Regions from separate parts of the Sphingomonas sp. MM-1 genome, predicted to be linked through region 2. Evidence: riboswitches for the same ligand, from Rfam matches in the RefSeq annotation. Region 2 holds a riboswitch; the other holds the start of a gene.
The links. A riboswitch is a leader RNA that binds a small molecule or an ion and turns the genes downstream of it on or off. The one in region 2 is predicted to bind cobalamin.
Positions count from the first base shown of each region.

Region 1: it holds a riboswitch for cobalamin, as region 2 does, so the genes downstream of both, G432_RS15725 (TonB-dependent receptor plug domain-containing protein) here and G432_RS07750 (TonB-dependent receptor plug domain-containing protein) in region 2, are expected to answer to the same signal.

Region 1 is NC_020561.1:3,276,572-3,285,219, forward strand. Features, by position in the region: gene G432_RS15700 (SDR family NAD(P)-dependent oxidoreductase) at 1-715, shown strand, start outside; gene G432_RS15705 (tyrosine-protein phosphatase) at 737-1,924, shown strand; gene G432_RS15710 (TetR/AcrR family transcriptional regulator) at 2,055-2,744, shown strand; gene G432_RS15715 (sterol desaturase family protein) at 2,769-3,680, shown strand; gene G432_RS15720 (hypothetical protein) at 3,677-4,099, shown strand; cobalamin riboswitch at 4,201-4,446, shown strand; gene G432_RS15725 (TonB-dependent receptor plug domain-containing protein) at 4,621-6,600, shown strand; gene G432_RS15730 (PepSY domain-containing protein) at 6,615-8,117, shown strand; gene G432_RS15735 (HoxN/HupN/NixA family nickel/cobalt transporter) at 8,114-8,648, shown strand, end outside.
Region 2 is NC_020561.1:1,592,595-1,601,242, forward strand. Features, by position in the region: gene G432_RS07730 (PQQ-dependent sugar dehydrogenase) at 1-1,078, shown strand, start outside; gene G432_RS07735 (hypothetical protein) at 1,103-1,762, opposite strand; gene G432_RS07740 (TMEM165/GDT1 family protein) at 2,051-2,620, shown strand; gene G432_RS07745 (DUF1636 domain-containing protein) at 2,691-3,098, opposite strand; gene G432_RS07750 (TonB-dependent receptor plug domain-containing protein) at 3,113-5,071, opposite strand; cobalamin riboswitch at 5,206-5,397, opposite strand; gene G432_RS07755 (ABC transporter ATP-binding protein) at 5,419-6,195, opposite strand; gene G432_RS07760 (FecCD family ABC transporter permease) at 6,189-7,175, opposite strand; gene G432_RS07765 (ABC transporter substrate-binding protein) at 7,256-8,107, shown strand; gene bluB (5,6-dimethylbenzimidazole synthase) at 8,088-8,648, opposite strand, start outside.

The DNA.
Region 1 (8,648 bases), 1.7 Mb from region 2:
CGGCATCGGGCTCGCCTGCGCCCAGGCGCTGGCCGCCGTGGGCCGCCCCGTGGCCCTGTGGGACATCAACGGCGCTAAGGCGGCCGATGCCGCCGCCGCCATCACCGCAGCCCATGGCGTCGCCGCCATCGGGGTCGCCGCCGACCTGCGCGATCTGGGCGCCATCGGCCCGGCGCTGGACGCCAGCCGCGCCGCCATCGGCGCGCCGGGGGGGCTGGTGCACGCCGCCGGCGTGGTCGACACCGCGTCGATCGACGGGCTGACGCAGCAGAGCTGGGACGAGGGCATCGCCATCCATCTGCGGTCGCTGGCCTTCATCACCCAGGCCATCCATGCCGATCTGAAGGCGCAACCGGGATCGGCCATCGTGGCGATCGCATCGATCAACGCCACGCTCGGCAATGCCATGAACCCGATCTACAGCGCGGCCAAGGGCGGCATCCTCTCGCTCGTCCGGTCGATGGCCGATCGGCTGGCGCGGGACGGCGTCCGCGTCAATTCGGTTTCGCCGGGGCAGATCCGCACGCCGATGATGCAGCCGGCGCTCGATGCGCTGCCCGAACGCTGGTTCGAAAACCGCATCCTGCTCGACCGGGTCGGTCAGCCGAAGGAGATCGGCCGCGTCGTGCGCTTCCTGCTTTCGGACGAGGCAAGCTACGTCACGGCGGCCGAAATCGTCGTGGACGGCGGCAATATCTCATCCCAGCGGGTGTGAAATAAGCAAGAGGAGAGGGGAATGACGGATCAGCAGGCGAGGCGCGCGGGGGCATTCCGCGCGGCGATCGCGCTGGCGCTGGCGGCGGCGCTGCCGGCGCTCGCGGGTTGCGCGGGCACGGCGGCGGAGCGGCCGGCCGCCGCCGCCGACCAGCGGCAGAGCGGCGTCATTCCCTTCACCGTCGCCGCCGTGGTGCAGGAGGATGGGGGCTATCACCTGCGCTGGACCGCGCCGGGGGCCGGCAAGGTGACCGTCTATGCCGGGCACGATCCGGCGGCGATCCCGCGCGACAGGGCCGTGGGGCAGGGCGGGGCGGACGGCGACCTGCGCGTTTTCGGGCTCGAGCCGGGGCGGCGCTGGTTCTTCGCGCTGGTGCCCGATCAGGGCGCGCCGCTGGTGGTGGCCGATCGCGGGCTGCATCTGCCGACGGCCCATAATCTGCGCGACATAGGCGGTTATCGCACCGCCGACGGCCGCTGGGTGAAGATGGGGCTGATCTACCGATCGGACCAGCTCGACAGGTTGAGCGATGCCGATCTGGCGGCGATGGGGGAGGGCGGCCTCGGCATCCGCCTGGTGGCCGACCTGCGCACCGTGAGCGAGCGCCAGCGCGAGCCCGATCGCCTGCCGACGGGCGCCGAGCCGATCGTGCTGGACGTGGCGGCGGACAGCAAGGGCACGCTGGGCGGCGACATGCGCAAGGCGGGCGAGGCGATCGCCGCCGGCAAGGGCGCCGAGATGCTGGTGGCGGCCAATCGCGATTTCGTGTCGCTGGATAGCGCGCGGACATCCTACCGCGCGCTGCTGGAGAAACTGGAGGCGCCGGAGGCCGGCCCCACGCTCTACCACTGCACCGCCGGCAAGGACCGCACCGGCTGGGCGACGGCGGTGATCCTGACCCTGCTCGGCGTGCCGCGCGAGACGGTGATGGCCGATTATCTCGCCAGTAACGATTATCTGCGCGCCAAGAATGAGGCGACCTATGCCATGCTGGCCAAGGCGGCTGGGGCGGGGCCGCTGCCCGGCGGGCTCGATCGGGCGAAGCTGGAGCCGGTGCTGGGCGTGCGGCCCGAATATCTCCAGGCGGCGTTCGACGAGGTGGAGCGGGCTTATGGTTCGTTCGACGCTTATGTGAAGAACGGCCTGGGCCTGAGCGACGCCGATGTGGCGGCGCTGAAGGCGCGTTACCTTACCGGCCTTCCTTCCTGATCTGATCCCGCCGGACTTTCCCGAAACGGCCATCCGATTAACAGTCGGATGGCCGTTTTCGTGATCCCGGATCATCTTGTATGCCGTATAATATATGGCATAGAGAAAAGATGATCCGGGCGATGATTCCATGACGGCGCAGCCTTTGAAGGGCGATGCGCGCAGGGGGCGGCGGCCCCGGCATTCGCGCGAGGCGATCCTCGCCGCGGCGGTCGAGTTGATGGAGCGGCAACCCGACGCGCCCTTCTCGCTCAACGCGCTGGCCCGTGAGCTGGGCGTGACGCCGATGGCGATCTACACCTATTTCGGCAGCAGCAACGATCTGCTGCAGGCGCTGACCGAGCATGTGCTGAAGGGGCTGGTGATCCCGGTGGCGGAGGATGCGACGCCCGCCGAGGCGATCGCCGCCTGGTGCCACGCGGTGCGCGCCTTCTTCCTCAACCATCCCCCCCTCATCACCATGCTGACCTGGGAGGGCGGCCAGGCATCGATCGCGTGGCTGGATCGCACGCTGGTGCTGGTCGAGGCGCTCCGGCGGCTGGGGCTGGAGGGCGATGCGCTTTCCCGCGCCGTGCTGTGGGTGTGGGGCGTCATCATGAGCGGGATCAACCTGGAACTGCACAATCGCGCGGCGCGATATCGGATCGCGCCGGAGGCGGTGGAGGAGATCGACCCCCGCGTGCGCGAACCCATCCGCACGATGATCGGGATGGTCGAGCGGCCGGGGCATTTCGACGATTTCTACGATTATCAGGTGGCGCGGCTGATCGATGCGATCACCGCCATGACGGCGGCGCCATCAGGGGACCAACCGGCATAAGCGAGAAGAAGGCGGGTTAGAGGGATGGAAGGCGATCTGGCGACGACGGTGGCGAAGGCCATCACCATATATGGCACGGGGGCGGGCATATTCCTGCTGTTCTTCGTGATATCGGAGATTTTCCTGCGCTGGCGCGAGGGCAAGCGGCCGCTGGGCGGCGAGGGGCTGGCCAATATCGTGCTGTTCCCCTTCGGCCCGCTCCTGGAGGCGGTGATCCTGAACGGGCTGCTGATCGCGGGAATGTTCATGCTCTACAACATCACGCCGCTGCGCGTGCCGGTGGAGCTGTGGACGCTGCCCATCTACTTCCTCGTCGGCGAATTCGGCTATTACTGGTTCCACCGCATCGGCCATGAGGTGCGCATCCTGTGGGCGGACCATTCGATCCACCATTCGGCCGAGATCTACGACTTCACCGTCAACCTGCGGCACACGCCCTTTTCGACCGTGTATCGCTTCATCGCCTGGGGGCCGCTGGCGCTGCTGGGCTTCAACCCGCTGGTGCTGGTGCTGATCGCGATGAGCGCGCCGGCCTTCCAGTCGCTCTGCCATACCGAGCGGGTCGGCCGGTTCGCGCCCTGGTTCGAATGGCTGTTCTGCACGCCCAGCAACCATGCCGTGCACCATGCCAGCAACCCGCTCTACATCGATCGCAACTATGGCGGGCTTCTGAACATCTGGGACCATGTGTTCGGCACCTATCAGCGGCTGGAAGATCATACGCCGCCCGTCTACGGCCTGACGCGGCCGGTGAATTCGAACAATCCCGGCACGATCCTGCTGCATGAATTCCGCTACCTCGCCCGCGATTTCCGCGCCGCGCCGGATTGGCGGACCAGGCTGAACGTGCTGTTCGGCAAGCCGGGCAAGACCTTCGAGGCGGACGGGCCGGGCAAGGGCATGCGGCCGGCGGCCGGGCTGGAGGCGGCGGAATGACGCCGCCGGACGCCTGGACGATCGCGGCCGTCATCGCCTTTCTCGCGCTGCTGGCGAGCCTGCGCCTTTCGGTGCCGGCGCTGGAGGGCAGCCGGCTGGCCGGCTTCATCGCCCATCCCGCGCTGCTGCTGCCGCTGGTGCTGGCCGTGCCGATGACGGTGGGCCTGATGATGACCGGCGCGGTGCCGGTGGCGCCGCTCAGCGCGCGCGACATGGTGATGGCCGATTACGGCTATTGGGCGGGCATCGCCGCGCTGATCACCGTCGCCACGGCCGAGCTGTGGCTGCTGTGGACGCCCAGCATGGTCGCCCGCCGCTTCGCCAGGCCGGAATCGCGGGAGGCGCTCAAGGGGCTGCCGATCCTGAACCTCGCCTTCGGCGCCGGCTTCCTGGCGCTGGTGTGGAACGCCTGGAGCTGAACGGGCAAGGGGCGGCGCCCGGAGCGCTTCCCCTCCACCCGAAAAGGGTTGGACATTCCCCCATATTTTCCTAAGGAACTGCGCGAAGGCATCCGAAACGATGCCTTCATGATCGCGCCGGTGCCCCGAGAGGGGCTTAATAGGGAATGCGGTGCGGGCGGCCTCGGCTGCCCAAATCCGCGGCTGTCCCTGCAACTGTAAGCGGCGAGCGCGATGCATATCGCCTGCCCCCGATGACCGGGGCGGGCAGCCACTGGGCCGGACGCTAAATCATGCGAGGCCTGGGAAGGCCGTGCATCAAGCGATGACCCGCGAGCCAGGAGACCTGCCGGCGTCTGGTCGCTCTTGCTGTGGCCCAGGGGCTGGCCGTGGCACGGAACTCCGTCTGAGCGACGCATGTGCGGCGGGGGCCGCACCGGTTCGCGTGCCCGGCGCCAATGGCGTTCGCCGGCCATGCGCGCCGGCCGTTCGCGCGGACGCTCCCGTCAGGTTCGCTGACGCCGGACGGGGGCCTTGCCCGGATGTATTCCCAATTCGTTTCCAGGGCGGCGCTTGCCGCCGTCATCGCCTGTTCCAGCCAGATCGCCCACGCCGGGGAGATGGAGGACATCATCGTCACCGGCGCGGGGCTGGAGCAGACCCTGCCGCAGGAGATTGCGCGCTACGGCAGCGCGATCGAGGTCGTCACCGAACGGCAGGTGCGCGACAGCGGGGCCATGGACGTGGCGACGGCGCTGCAATCCGTGCCCGGCCTCTATATCCGCCCGGCGAGCGGGCCGTTCAGCTATGTCGACCTGGCCTTGCAGGGATCGCGCACCAAGGACGTGCTGTGGACCGTCGACGGCATCCGCATCAACAACCGGCTTTATGGCGGCACATCGCCCAACGACACGCTGCCCGCCAGCATGATCGAGCGGGTGGAGGTGCTGAAGGGCGGAGAGAGCCTGTTCTACGGCACGCAGGCGGCGGCGGGCGTGATCAACGTCGTCACCCGATCGTTCACCGACGATTTCAACGGCCAGGCCAATGGCAGCGTCGACAGCCGGGCGGGCACCAGCCTGGACGGCTATGTGCGGGGCAGCATCGGCCGGCACCGGTTCGTGGCCTATGCATCGCACAACCGGGCGGAGGGATATCGCCCGTTCACCGAGATGGAACCCAGCGCCACCGACCGCAGGCGCGGCTATGACGTCTGGTCCGTCGGCGGCAAATATCAATATGATTTCGGCGGCGATATCGCCCTGAACCTGCAATATCAGCACACCGAAGCGAACCTGGACAACGCCAACGCCACGCTGGTGCGCGAGAGCCGCAACGATCGCAACGAGGAGATCGCCAGCGTCCGGCTGGACTATACCGGCAGCGACGCGATCCAGTTCTTCCTGAAGGGCTATTATCACGACTGGAAGACCGCCTATGTGCAGATCCGCAACGATCTGGCGACGGGCGAGCCGATCACCATCTTCCCGCCCGGCACCTTCTGGGGATATCGCGATTACGGCGCCAGCGCACTGGTGAAGATGCGGCCGCATCGCGGCCTCGAATATCTGGTCGGCTATGATTACCAGAAATTCAACGGCCGCGATGATGTGCTGCTGATCGGCAAGACGCGCGAGAATGTGCATGCCGGCATCTTCCAGGTGCGCACGACGGACGATCTTTCGCGCCGCGCGCGGCTGGCGGCGGGCCTGCGCTACAACGAGACCGGCGGGGCGAAGAAGACGGTGTGGAACGTCACCGGCCGGTTCGACATCAGCGACGATCTCTATGTCGAAGGCGTGGGCGGCACATCCTTCCTGCTGCCCGATGCCTCGCAACTCTACCAGATCGATCCCTGCTGCGAGAAGGGCAACCCCAACCTCGCGCCCGAGGAGAGCCTGAACCTCAACGCCACGCTGGGCGGCAAGCTGCCGTTCGCGGGCGGCGCGGTCAGCTGGCAGGCGGGCCTGTTCGCGCGGCGGATCGATAATCTGATCGACGTGAGCTACGACGACCCGGCCTATCCCGACGGCATCTTCATGAATTCCGACGGGCGGGTGAAGGTGCGCGGCGTGGATGCGCAGGCGGCCGCGGCGCTGGGCGACGGCTGGCAGTTGAGCGCCAGCTACAGCTATACCCGGTCGCGCAACGCCGGGTCGGACCGACAGCGCGATCGGACGCCCAAGCAGTTCGCCAGCGGTGCCATCGCCTATGCGCCAGCCGGGTTGCCGTTCGGCGCCAACGTCACCGTGAACTGGGTTGGGGATGCCCGGTCGACGCTGCCGGGCTTCGGCCGCCGCAACTACGGCAATTACGCGCTGGTCGACATCGGCCTGCATTTCTACCCGGACGGCGACGCCCGCCGGCACCGCGTGGGCATCAACATCGAGAATCTGTTCGACAGGGAATATGCGACGAGCGGCTACCGCACCGCACCGCGCGACGATGGCAGCGGCCGCTTCCTCTACGGCGTGCGCGGCGTGCCCCGCACGCTGCGGGCAAGCTATGGCCTGAGCTTCTGAGCGGGGAGGGCGCGATGCTGCGACCCATCCTGTTCCTCCACCGCTGGCTGGGCGTGGCGGTGGGGCTGGTGATGACGATCTGGTGCCTGTCCGGCTTCGTCATGCTCTATTGGGACTATCCCCGACTGATGCCCGACGAGCAGATCAGGGGGCTGGCCCCCCTGAACCTGCCGGCGGCGGCGCTGGCCCATGCCGGGCTGCCGGCGGACATGCCGCTTTCCGCCGCACGGGTGGAGATGATGGCGGGCCGGGCGGTGCTGCGCGCCACGCCCGCCATCGATCCCGGCCGGCCGATCGCGCAGATGCGGGCGATGCCGGCCAATATCGACCTTGCGACCGGCCGGCCGATCGATGGCCTTTCCGAAGCGGAGGCGCTGGCGGTGGGCCGGTCCTTCGGCCGCCATTACGGCATCGGCGGCGATGCGCTGGCGGCGGTGCCCACGGGCATGGACCAGTGGACGGTGCAGACCTTCCGCCGCCACCAGCCGATGCACCGCATCGATTATGCCGGCGGCGCCACCGCCTATGTGGCCGCATCGGGCGAGGTGGTGCAGCAGACCAGCCGGGCCGAGCGCTTCTGGGGCTGGCTGGGGGCGGTGCCGCACTGGCTCTACCCGACGCTGCTGCGGCAGGACGGGGCGCTCTGGTCCCAGGTGGTGATCTGGAGCGCGTTCACCGGCTGTTTCCTGACCGTGACGGGCTTGTGGGTGGGCATCGCCCGCCTGCGCCGCAACCGGCGGGGCCGGATCGCATCGCCTTATCGCGGGCTCTGGTGGTGGCATCACATGGCGGGCCTGTTCTTCGGCCTGCTGACGCTGAGCTGGGTGGCGAGCGGGCTGCTTTCGATGAACCCCTGGGGCTTCCTGGAGAGCGAGGCGGGATTTGCCGAGCGCGAGCGGCTGGCCGGGCCGATGCGCTGGGGCGATGTGGCCGCCGCGATCGGCCGGCTGCCCGCCCTGCCGCCGGGCACGGTGCGGCTGGAGACGGCGCCGCTTGGCGGGCGGACCTACCTGGCCGCCGTCTTCGCCAATGGCCGCCGCATCCGGCTGGGCGGCGACGGGCGGCCGGCGCCGCTGGCCCGGGACGAGCTGGCGGCCGCGCTGGCGAGCGGGCCGCCGGTGGCCGCGCTGGAGCTGATGCGCGGCGAGGACGATTATTATTACGCCCACAAATATCCCGTGACGCTGCCGGTGTGGCGGGCGGTGCTGGACGATGCCGAGCGGACGCGGCTCTACATCGATCCCGCCACCGGCCGGCTGATCCGGGCCTTCGACGGCAACGGCCGGGCCTTCCGCTGGCTGATGGACGGCCTCCACAGCCTGGACCTGCCGGCGCTGCGCCTCCGCCCGATCCGCGACATCGTGGTGCTGCCGCTGCTGGCGGCCGTGACCCTCGTCTGCGCCACGGGGACGTGGATGGGCTTCCGCGCGGTGGGCCGCGATTTCCGCAGGGTCCGCAACCGCAGGCGCCGCCGGCACGGCGCACGCATCATCGCCATCGAGGGAGCAACGCCATGACCAACGCCTCCTCGCCCATCCGGCGGCGGATCACCCTGCTGTTCGCGGGGCTGATCGCCGCCAACATCGCCGCCTGGATCTGGGCCTGGGCGGTGTTCGCCGGCAATCCGGTGATGCTGGGCACCGCGTTCCTCGCCTACAGCCTGGGCCTGCGCCATGCCGTGGATGCCGATCATATCGCCGCGATCGACAATGTGACCCGCAAGCTGATGCAGGACGGGCAGCGGCCGGTGGCGGTGGGCCTGTGGTTCGCGATCGGCCATTCGGCGATCGTGCTGATCGCGGCGACCGCCATCGCGATCGCCGCCAGCACGCTTGCCGATTTCGAGGCGCTGGGCGAGACCGGGGGCGTGATCGCCACGATCATATCGGCGGGCTTCCTGTTCGCCATCGCGATCATGAACCTGGTGATCCTGCGCAGCGTATGGGAGCGGTTCCGCCAGGTGCGGAACGGCGGCGCCTATGTGGAGGAGGACCTCGACATGCTGCTGGCCGGACGCGGCCTGCTGGCGCGGATATTCCGCCCGCTGT
Region 2 (8,648 bases):
AGGCAATGCCGCCGCGCCGGCCACGGCCGCGGCAGCCGACAAGCCCTTCGTCGCCACCGTCGTCGCCGATTTCGATTCGCCCTGGGCGATGACGTTCCTGCCCGACGGCCGGATGCTGGTGACGGAAAAGGCCGGACGGATGCTGCTGGTTTCGGCGGACGGCAAGGCCGCGACCCCGCTGGCGGGCATTCCGGCGGTGGACAGCGAAGGCCAGGGCGCGCTGATGGATGTGGTGCTGCACCCGAAATTCGCCGAGAACCGGCTCGTCTATTTCAGCTTTTCGGAAAAGGGCGAAGGCGGCAAGGGCGTGGCACTGGCACGCGGCACCCTTGCCGAAGGCCCCGCCCCGGCCCTGCGCGACGTGCAGGTGATCTTCCGCGCCAGCCCCTATGTGGAGGGCGACGGCCATTATTCGGGCCGCATCGCCTTCGCCCCCGACGGCCATCTGTTCTTCACCAATGGCGAGAGGCAGAAATTCGATCCCGCCCAGGACCCGAAATCGACGCTGGGCAAGGTGCTCCGCCTGAACGACGACGGCACGCCGGCCAAGGGCAATCCGCTGGCGGCCAGGGGCTTCCACCCAGCGATCTGGAGCTACGGCCACCGCAACCTGCTGGGCCTCGCCTTCGACGCGCAGGGCAATTTATGGGAACAGGAAATGGGCCCGCGCCATGGCGACGAGCTCAACCTGATCCTGCCCGGCCGCAATTACGGCTACCCCATCGTATCCAACGGCGATCATTATGACGGCCGGCCCATCCCCGATCACGATACCCGGCCGGACCTGGAAGCGCCCAAGGTCTATTGGAAGCCGGCCATCTCGCCCGCCGGGCTGATGATCTATTCGGGTGACATGTTCCCCGAATGGAAGGGCAGCGCCTTCATCGGCGCGATGAACATGCCGGGGCTGGTGCGCGTGGCGCTGGACGGCACCAGCGCCGCCAAGGCCGACCAATGGGACATGGACGGCCAGCGCATCCGCGAGGTGGAACAAGGCCCCGACGGCGCGATCTGGCTGCTGGAAGACGGCCTGCGCGGATCGCAGGGCCGCCTGCTCAGGCTGACGCCCCGGCGATAGCGCCGCCCCCTGCCGGGGAGCCAATCACCCGTTGGGCGTGAACCTGGCGACGCAGCTTGCCATCACCCCGGCCGGCGGCCCCAGCTTCACCATCGTCGCCAGCGCTTCCGATCTGAGCGCGACGGCCGCATCGGGCTTGAGGCCGCGCGCGGCGATGCCGGCGCCGATCTTGGCATCCAGCGCGCGGTTCATCGGGGTGAATTCCGCCAGCCTGTCCTTATAGGCGCTGGTCGGGCCGCCCAGCGTCTTGTTGAGGAATGCGCCCAGCGCATAGCAGCCGGTCTCCGCCCGCAGCGCATCCTGCGGCAGATCGATCGGGCCGCCGGCGGGCTCCTGCGTCTGCGGATAGGCGGCCGCGCAGGCAGGGGCCAGATCCTGCCACTTGCCGGCACTGATTCCCGCTTCGAGCTGGGGCATGCGCGCGGCGACGGCGGCGGCGCGCGACTGATCGAAGCTCTTGCCCTCGGCGCCCGCCAGCAGGGCGTAATGCATGATGCCCGCCTGCCGGTCGAAGGGCAGAGCCGCCGCCACGTTGCCGCCACCGGCCGCCCGCGCGCCGAGCGCCGCCACCACGCCGCAGGTGGCGGCGCGATCGATCGGGTCGTCCGGCAAGGTAAGAGCCTTCGGCCCACAGCCGGAAAGCGCCAGGCCCATCAGGACCGGCGCGGCGATAACGACCCGCATTCCATTCTCCTCGTTCAAGCTCCTGCTCGATACACGCGAAACCGGGCCGGGTTCCCCCTCCCCATTGCCAATGCGACGGATCGGGGCTAATGCGCGGCCGTCATCTGGGGAGTAGCCAGCCGCCCGACGGGCGGATTGCCTGCGTCAACATACTCGGTCGAGAGGCCGTGGCGCGGCAGGGGCGGGAAACCGCCCGGGCGAGACCAATGACGTCGCACTTCCGCCTGGCCGGGCGGGAGGTGCGATGTCGTTGGATTCATCGCCGCCCGGCCCGGAGATCGACCGTCCATGGAAGCCCTGCTCACCTCGACCGCGCTGGTCGCGCTTGCCGAGATCGGCGACAAGACCCAGCTGCTGGCGATCGTGCTCGCCACCCGGTTCAAGCGGCCCTGGCCGATTGTGGCCGGCATATTGGTGGCGACGCTGGCCAACCATTTCCTCGCCGCGCTGATCGGCTCCAATGTCGCAGCACTGCTGGACGGCACATGGTTCCGCTATCTCGTCGCCTTCTCCTTCATCGCCATGGCGGCGTGGACGCTGATCCCCGACAAGCTGGACGATGTGGAGACGAAGCCCGCCCGCTTCGGCGCCTTCATGACCACGGTGATCGCCTTCTTCCTGGTCGAGATGGGAGACAAGACCCAGATCGCCACCGTCGCACTGGGCGCCCGCTTCCACGATGTGATCGCGGTCACGGCGGGCACCACGCTGGGGATGATGATCGCCAACGTGCCCGCCGTCTTCCTGGGCAACGAACTGGTCAAGCGGGTGCCGATGCGCGTCGTCCACGCCATCGCGGCGCTCCTGTTCCTGGCGATCGGCCTGTGGCTCGTCGCGCAGACGGCCGGCTGGCTGTAACGCCGGCCCCGCCTCCAGGGCGCTGAGACGCCCTGGAAAGGCTCAGGCGCCGGACGGGCCTAACCGGGGTTCAATCGGCGACGAAACCGGGCGGGGGCACCCGGACGATGAAATGCCCCTTCACCCCTTCCGGCCATTCCCGTAAGGGCACCCTTCCCTCCTCGCTCGCGGCGTGGCGGACGGCGTAGTCGAGAATCGCGCGGGCCGCGTCCCCGGTCGGTGCGAACCGCCCGAGGACATAGCCGGTGCGGCCCGGCGCGCGGATATGGACGGTGCAATGCTCGCTACAGGCGAACAGGCACGGCATTTCCTGGATAGCGATATGCGCCGTATCCGGATCGGTGGCCTGCACCGCGCGCAGCGCCTCCGCCAGCCGCGCGCCGCCGCGAACCCCCTCCCCATCCTCGCGGGATGCGGCGGAGTGGCGGCAGCTATTGCAGACGACCACGGCGGGTCCGTCGGCGACGCGCGTCAGCATCTCATCCCTCCCGATCAGAACCGCGCGCGGACGCCGCCATAGACGCTGCGCCCCAGCGTGCCGTAGCGGTAGACGGTCTGATAATCCTCGTCGAACAGGTTCTCGATCCGGCCGAACAGGCGCACGCCGCCGCCCAGATCATATTCCGCCCGCAGGTCCACCAGCGTGTAATCGTCCAGCCGGCGGTTGTTGCCGGCATCGTCATAGCTCTTGCCCGCCCAGCGGACGGCAGCGCCCGTGGTCAGCCCGAACGGCCATTGGTAGCTGATCGATCCGTTGGCGGCGTTGCGGGGCCGGCGCGACAGCCATTTTCCGGTGTCCCGGTTCTCCGCATCGATCCAGCTGTAATTGCCGTCCACCAGCAGGCGATCGGAAAGCTTCAGCGACGCCGTCGCCTCGATCCCGCGCGAACGGGTGCGGGCGATGTTGAGATAATAGCCGAAGCGCGCGTCGCCCGCCGGCGTCAGGCAGAGCGGATCGATCTCGTCGGGATCGGTGGGCGCCGGAAAGGGGCAGCTGTAGAAATCGATCTGGTCCTTCGTCCGCCGATCGAACCAGGTGGCGCCCAGGGTCAGCGCGTCGCCGAACAGATGCTGCTCGATGCCGGCCTCCCAGCCCCTGGCGCGTTCCGGCGAGAGGGTGGTGTTCCCATATTCCGAATAGAGCTGGTAGAGCGTCGGCGCCTTGAATCCTTCGGCATAGCTCGCCCGCAGCACCGTGCCGGTGGGCAGCGACCAGGCGGCGCCGCCGGCGAACTGGGTCTTGCCGCCATAGGTCTTGTGGTCGTCGTGCCGCACGCCGCCATTGACGGTCAGGCCCGGCAGCACCTCGCCGGTAAGCTGGGCATAGAGGCTGGTGATGCCGGCATGGCCGCGCACCGGATCGGGCACCGGAATGGCGAGCGAGGCCGCCGGCGACACGGTGCGGAAGCGCGAGCGTTCATTCTCGACCCCGAACAGCGCCGTCCACGTGTCGGTGATCGCGAAACTGCCCTGATATTCGAAGCGACGGTTGCGCCCGGCCGCGTCGAAGGTCTGCTGGCGCTGGCGAGTGGGATCGTAATTGTCGCGATCCGTGTCGGTATAGCCGAAGGCGAAGCGGTTGCGGAACCGGCCGTCCAGCAGCGCGACGTTCAGGCCGGCATAGCCCACGAATTCGCGGTTGATGCCATATTCCGCCGTATCCCCGGCAAAGCCGTCTATCTCCGTCCGCCCACGCGAATAATAGCCGCGAACGTCGGCGCTGACGCCGTCGGCGATCTCCAGCTCGGCCCGGCCGGTGAGGCTGCGGTTGCTGTAGCCGTCCCGCTCGCCCCCGCCCTGATCGGCGCGGATGGCGGAAATGCCGTCCGTGGTGAAGACGTTGCCGCCGATCCGCCAGGCCAGCGGCCCGGTGCGGCCGCCAAGGCCGGCGCGGGCGTTCACGGTGTCGCGCGATCCCGCCTCGACATCGAAGCTCGCCTCCAGATCCTTTTCCGGCATGGCGGTGACGACGTTGACGACGCCGCCAATGGCCTGGCTGCCCCACAGGATCGACTGCGGCCCGCGCAGCACCTCGATCCGCTGGGCATCGCCGACCAGCAGGTTGGCGAAATTATAGCCGCCGCTGGTGGAGGACGGATCGTTGAGCTTGACGCCGTCGATCACCACCACCGTCTGCTCCGCCTCGGCGCCGCGGATGCGGACGGAGGTGACGGTGCCGTAACCGCCGTTGCGCGAAACGGTGACGCCGGGCGTCCGCCACAGAAGCTCGGTGACGCCGATATCCTGGGCGCGGTCGATCGCCGCCTTGTCCAGCACCGTGACGGAGGAGGCCAGCCGATCGATGGCGATGGGCGCGCGGGTGGCGGTGACGATGATCGCGCCGCCATCATAATCCGGCGGCGTCGCCGCATCGGGCACGGGCGCCACCTGCACCTCGGCAAAGGCCGGCGCGGACAGGAGGAAACTTGTAAGAAGAACAGATCTCAACATCGAACATATCCCCAAAAGGCGGACATGCCGCGCCGTTCGGGGAGACAGGATGATCGACCTCGCCCCCCGCGCGAACGCGGCCACGATGTCGTCGCGCGGGGCAAACCCGTCCGCTCGGCGCACCCTGGCCGGACGAAGGACGACCGCGACGGGCAGGTCTCCTGGCTCGCGGGTCAGCGCCGGTCCGGGCCGCCTTCTCGGGACGGGACGTCCCAATGGCATATGGCCCGATGGCTCACCGCTTACAGTTGCAGGGGCAGCCGGGGTATTCCACCCCGTTCCCTTTTCATCCCCGTCGCCGGGGAACCTGTCGCGACGGGGGCGATAGTCCGGCCGGGCCGGGCCGGTCAACCATGATGGCTGATCGGCACCACCAGCCGGCGCCCTTCCACCTCGCCGATCCAGGCGCGGACGCCGTAGACGTCGGCCAGCCGATCGGCCGTCAGCACCCGATCGGGCGGGCCATCCGCCACCAGCCGGCCGTGATGCAGCAGCAGCAGCCGATCGCAATGGCCGGCGGCGAGCGAAAGATCATGGAGCACGGCCACCACCAGCGCGCCGGCATCGGCCTGGCGGCGCAGCAGCGCCATCACCTCGAGCTGGTGGCCGGGATCGAGCGCGGCCAGCGGCTCGTCCGCGATCAGCGCGGGCGCCTCCACCGCCAGCGCGCGGGCCAGCAGCACCCGCGCGCGCTCGCCACCGGAAAGCTCGGTCGCCACCCGGCCGCGCAGGTGCCCGATATCCGCCTGCTCGATCGCCCGGTCGATCGCGGCGACATCCGCCTCGCCGATCCGCGACAGCGGCGCCAGATGCGGCAGCCGACCGAGCGCCACCAGCCGTTCCACGGTGAGCGGCCAGTGCAGCGTCTGCCCCTGCGGCAGATAGGCGATGCGACGCGCAAGGGCCGCGCGGGGCAGGCGCGCCACCGGCTGCCCATCCACCCGCACGCCGCCGCCGGATAGCGGCACGAGGCCGAGCAAGGCCCGCACCAGCGTGGACTTGCCGGCGCCGTTGGGGCCGATCACGCCGATCAGCCTGCCCGGCGCCAGATCGGCATCGACATTCGCCAGCACGGCGCGGCGGCCCAGCGCCACGCCCAGACTTTCCGCCCGGATCGTCACCATAGCCGGCGCTCCCGCATCAGATGGACAAGGAAGATCGGCACGCCCAGGAAGGCGGTGACGACGCCCAGCTTGAGTTCCGCCGTGGTGGGGATGATGCGGACGGCGACATCCGCCAGGGTGAGCAGCGCCGCCCCCGCCAGCACCGACGGCAGCAGGATCGCCGAGGGCGACCGATCGGTGAGCGGGCGGACGAGATGGGGCACGATCAGCCCGACGAAGCCGATCGACCCCGATATCGCCACCGCGCCGCCGACGCCGATCGCCACGCCCAGCAGCAGGCGCAGCCGGGTGCGGCGGAGATCGATGCCGAGCGAGGTCGCGCCATCCTCCCCCAAGGTCAGCGCGTCCAGCGCGCGGCCGTCCCACAGCAGCAGGAGCAAGCCGATGGCGATGCAGGGCAGCGCGATCCAGACATGTTCGAACGATCGATCCTCCAGCGATCCCATCAGCCAGGTCATGATCTCCATCGCCGCGAAGGGGTTGGGCGAAAGGTTGAGCGAAAGGCTGGTGCCGGCGACCGCCAGCGTGCTGACGGCGATGCCGGCGAGGATCAGCGTCAGCGGGCTTTCCGATCGGCCGGAAAGCAGGCCGAGCAGGCCGAGGCCGGCAAAGGCGCCGGCGATGGCGAGCAGCGGCAGCAGCAGCGGATGCCAGTTGGCGAGGCCGAAATAGAGCGCGATCACCGCGCCCAGCGCCGCGGTGCTGGAAACGCCCAGCACCGAAGGCTCCGCCAGCGGGTTGCGCAGATAGCCCTGCAGCGTGGCGCCGCTGACGCCGAGCATCGCGCCGACGCCCAAGCCGAGCAGCGCGCGGGGCAGGCGGAGATCGACCAGGATGGTGCGTGCGACGTCATCGCCCGCGCCGCCCAGCACCGCCGCCATCCGCGCCCAGCCGAGCGAGACCGATCCCACCGCGAGCGATGCGAGGCCGGCCGCGAGAACGAGCAGGCCGAGCCCACCGAGCAGAAGCAGCCGGTTCATGCCCACATCCCCAAATCCGATGCTCCATCCCATGGATCGCCGCTTGTGCCCCGGCCGGCAACTTGCCATGCCGGCGCGCGATGAAAGCGATCGTCCTTCGCCTCGCGGCCATGTCCGCCGCCTGCCTGCCGATGACGGCCGGCGCCGCAAGCGGACCGCCGCAGCGGATCGTTTCGCTCAACCTCTGCGCCGATCAATATCTGATGGCGCTGGCCGATCCGGGGCAGATCGCCGCGCTTTCCGCCTTCGCCCGCGATCCGGCGATGTCGGCCGGCGCGGCGCTGGCCGCCCGGCTGCCGGTGGCGCGCGGCAATGCCGAAGACGTGCTTTCGCGCAAGCCCGACCTGATCCTCGCCAGCCCCTATCGCCGGCGCGAGCTGCTGGCCGCGATCAAGGGCGGGGAGCGGATCACCGTCAACCTGCCGCCGGCCGAAAGCTATGCCGATATCCTGGCCCAGATCCGGCTGGTGGCGGCCGCCGTGGGACATCCAGATCGCGGCGAGGCGCTGATCCGGCGGATGGAGGCCGATCTGGCGATCATCCCCGCGAACGGGCACGGCCAGGTCGCCGCTTATTACCAGCGGCGCGGCTACATGACCGGCACGGGCACGCTGATCGACGACCTGATGGCGCGGGTGGGGCTGGTCAATCTGGCCGGCAAGCTGGGCAAGGGCCCGCTGGCGCGGGTTTCGCTGGAGGAGATGGTGGCGGCCGCGCCCGATTATCTGATCGTCGAAAGCGCGACCGGCACCGTCGCCGACCAGGGCACCGAGATGCTGCACCATCCGGCGCTCAGCCGCATTGCGCGCATCGCCCTGCCCCAGGCATGGACGGTGTGCGGCGGCCCCGCTTATGTGACGGCGGCGCGCAGCCTGGCCGAGCAGGTCGGCCGCATCCGCGGCGCACGGCAGCTCAGCGCGCAACGACGTTGACCCGCCAGTCCTGCCGGCCCTGCCAGCCCCGCCGTTCAAGCTCGGGCACGTCGGAGGCCGCCAGCGGATAGCCGATGCAGAGCAGGGCGATCATCCGCCAGCGATCGGGCAGGTCGAGCATGGCGCGGACCGCCGCCGGATCGACGATCGATACCCAGCCGAGGCCGATGCCCCGCGTCCGCGCCGCGAGCCACAGCGTGTGGATCGCCATCACCGTGGAATAAGCCAGCGCCTCCGGCATGGTGGCGATGCCGAGGCCGTGCCCGGCCTCCGGCCCGTCATCCGAGAAGACCGCCAGCACGCCGGGCGCCTCGCGCAGGCCGTGGAGCTTGAGCGAGCGATAGAGATCCAGCCGGGCGGCATCGGCAACAAGCGCCGCCTCCGCCCGCCGCGCTTCCGCATCGGCATGGTCCGCCAGGGCCGCGCGCAGCGCGGTCGAATCGACGGTGACGAAGCGCCAAGGCTGGGCATTGCCGACCGAGGGCGCAAGCTGCGCGAGCGCCAGCAGCTCATCGAGCAGGCCGGGTGGCAGCGGATCGGG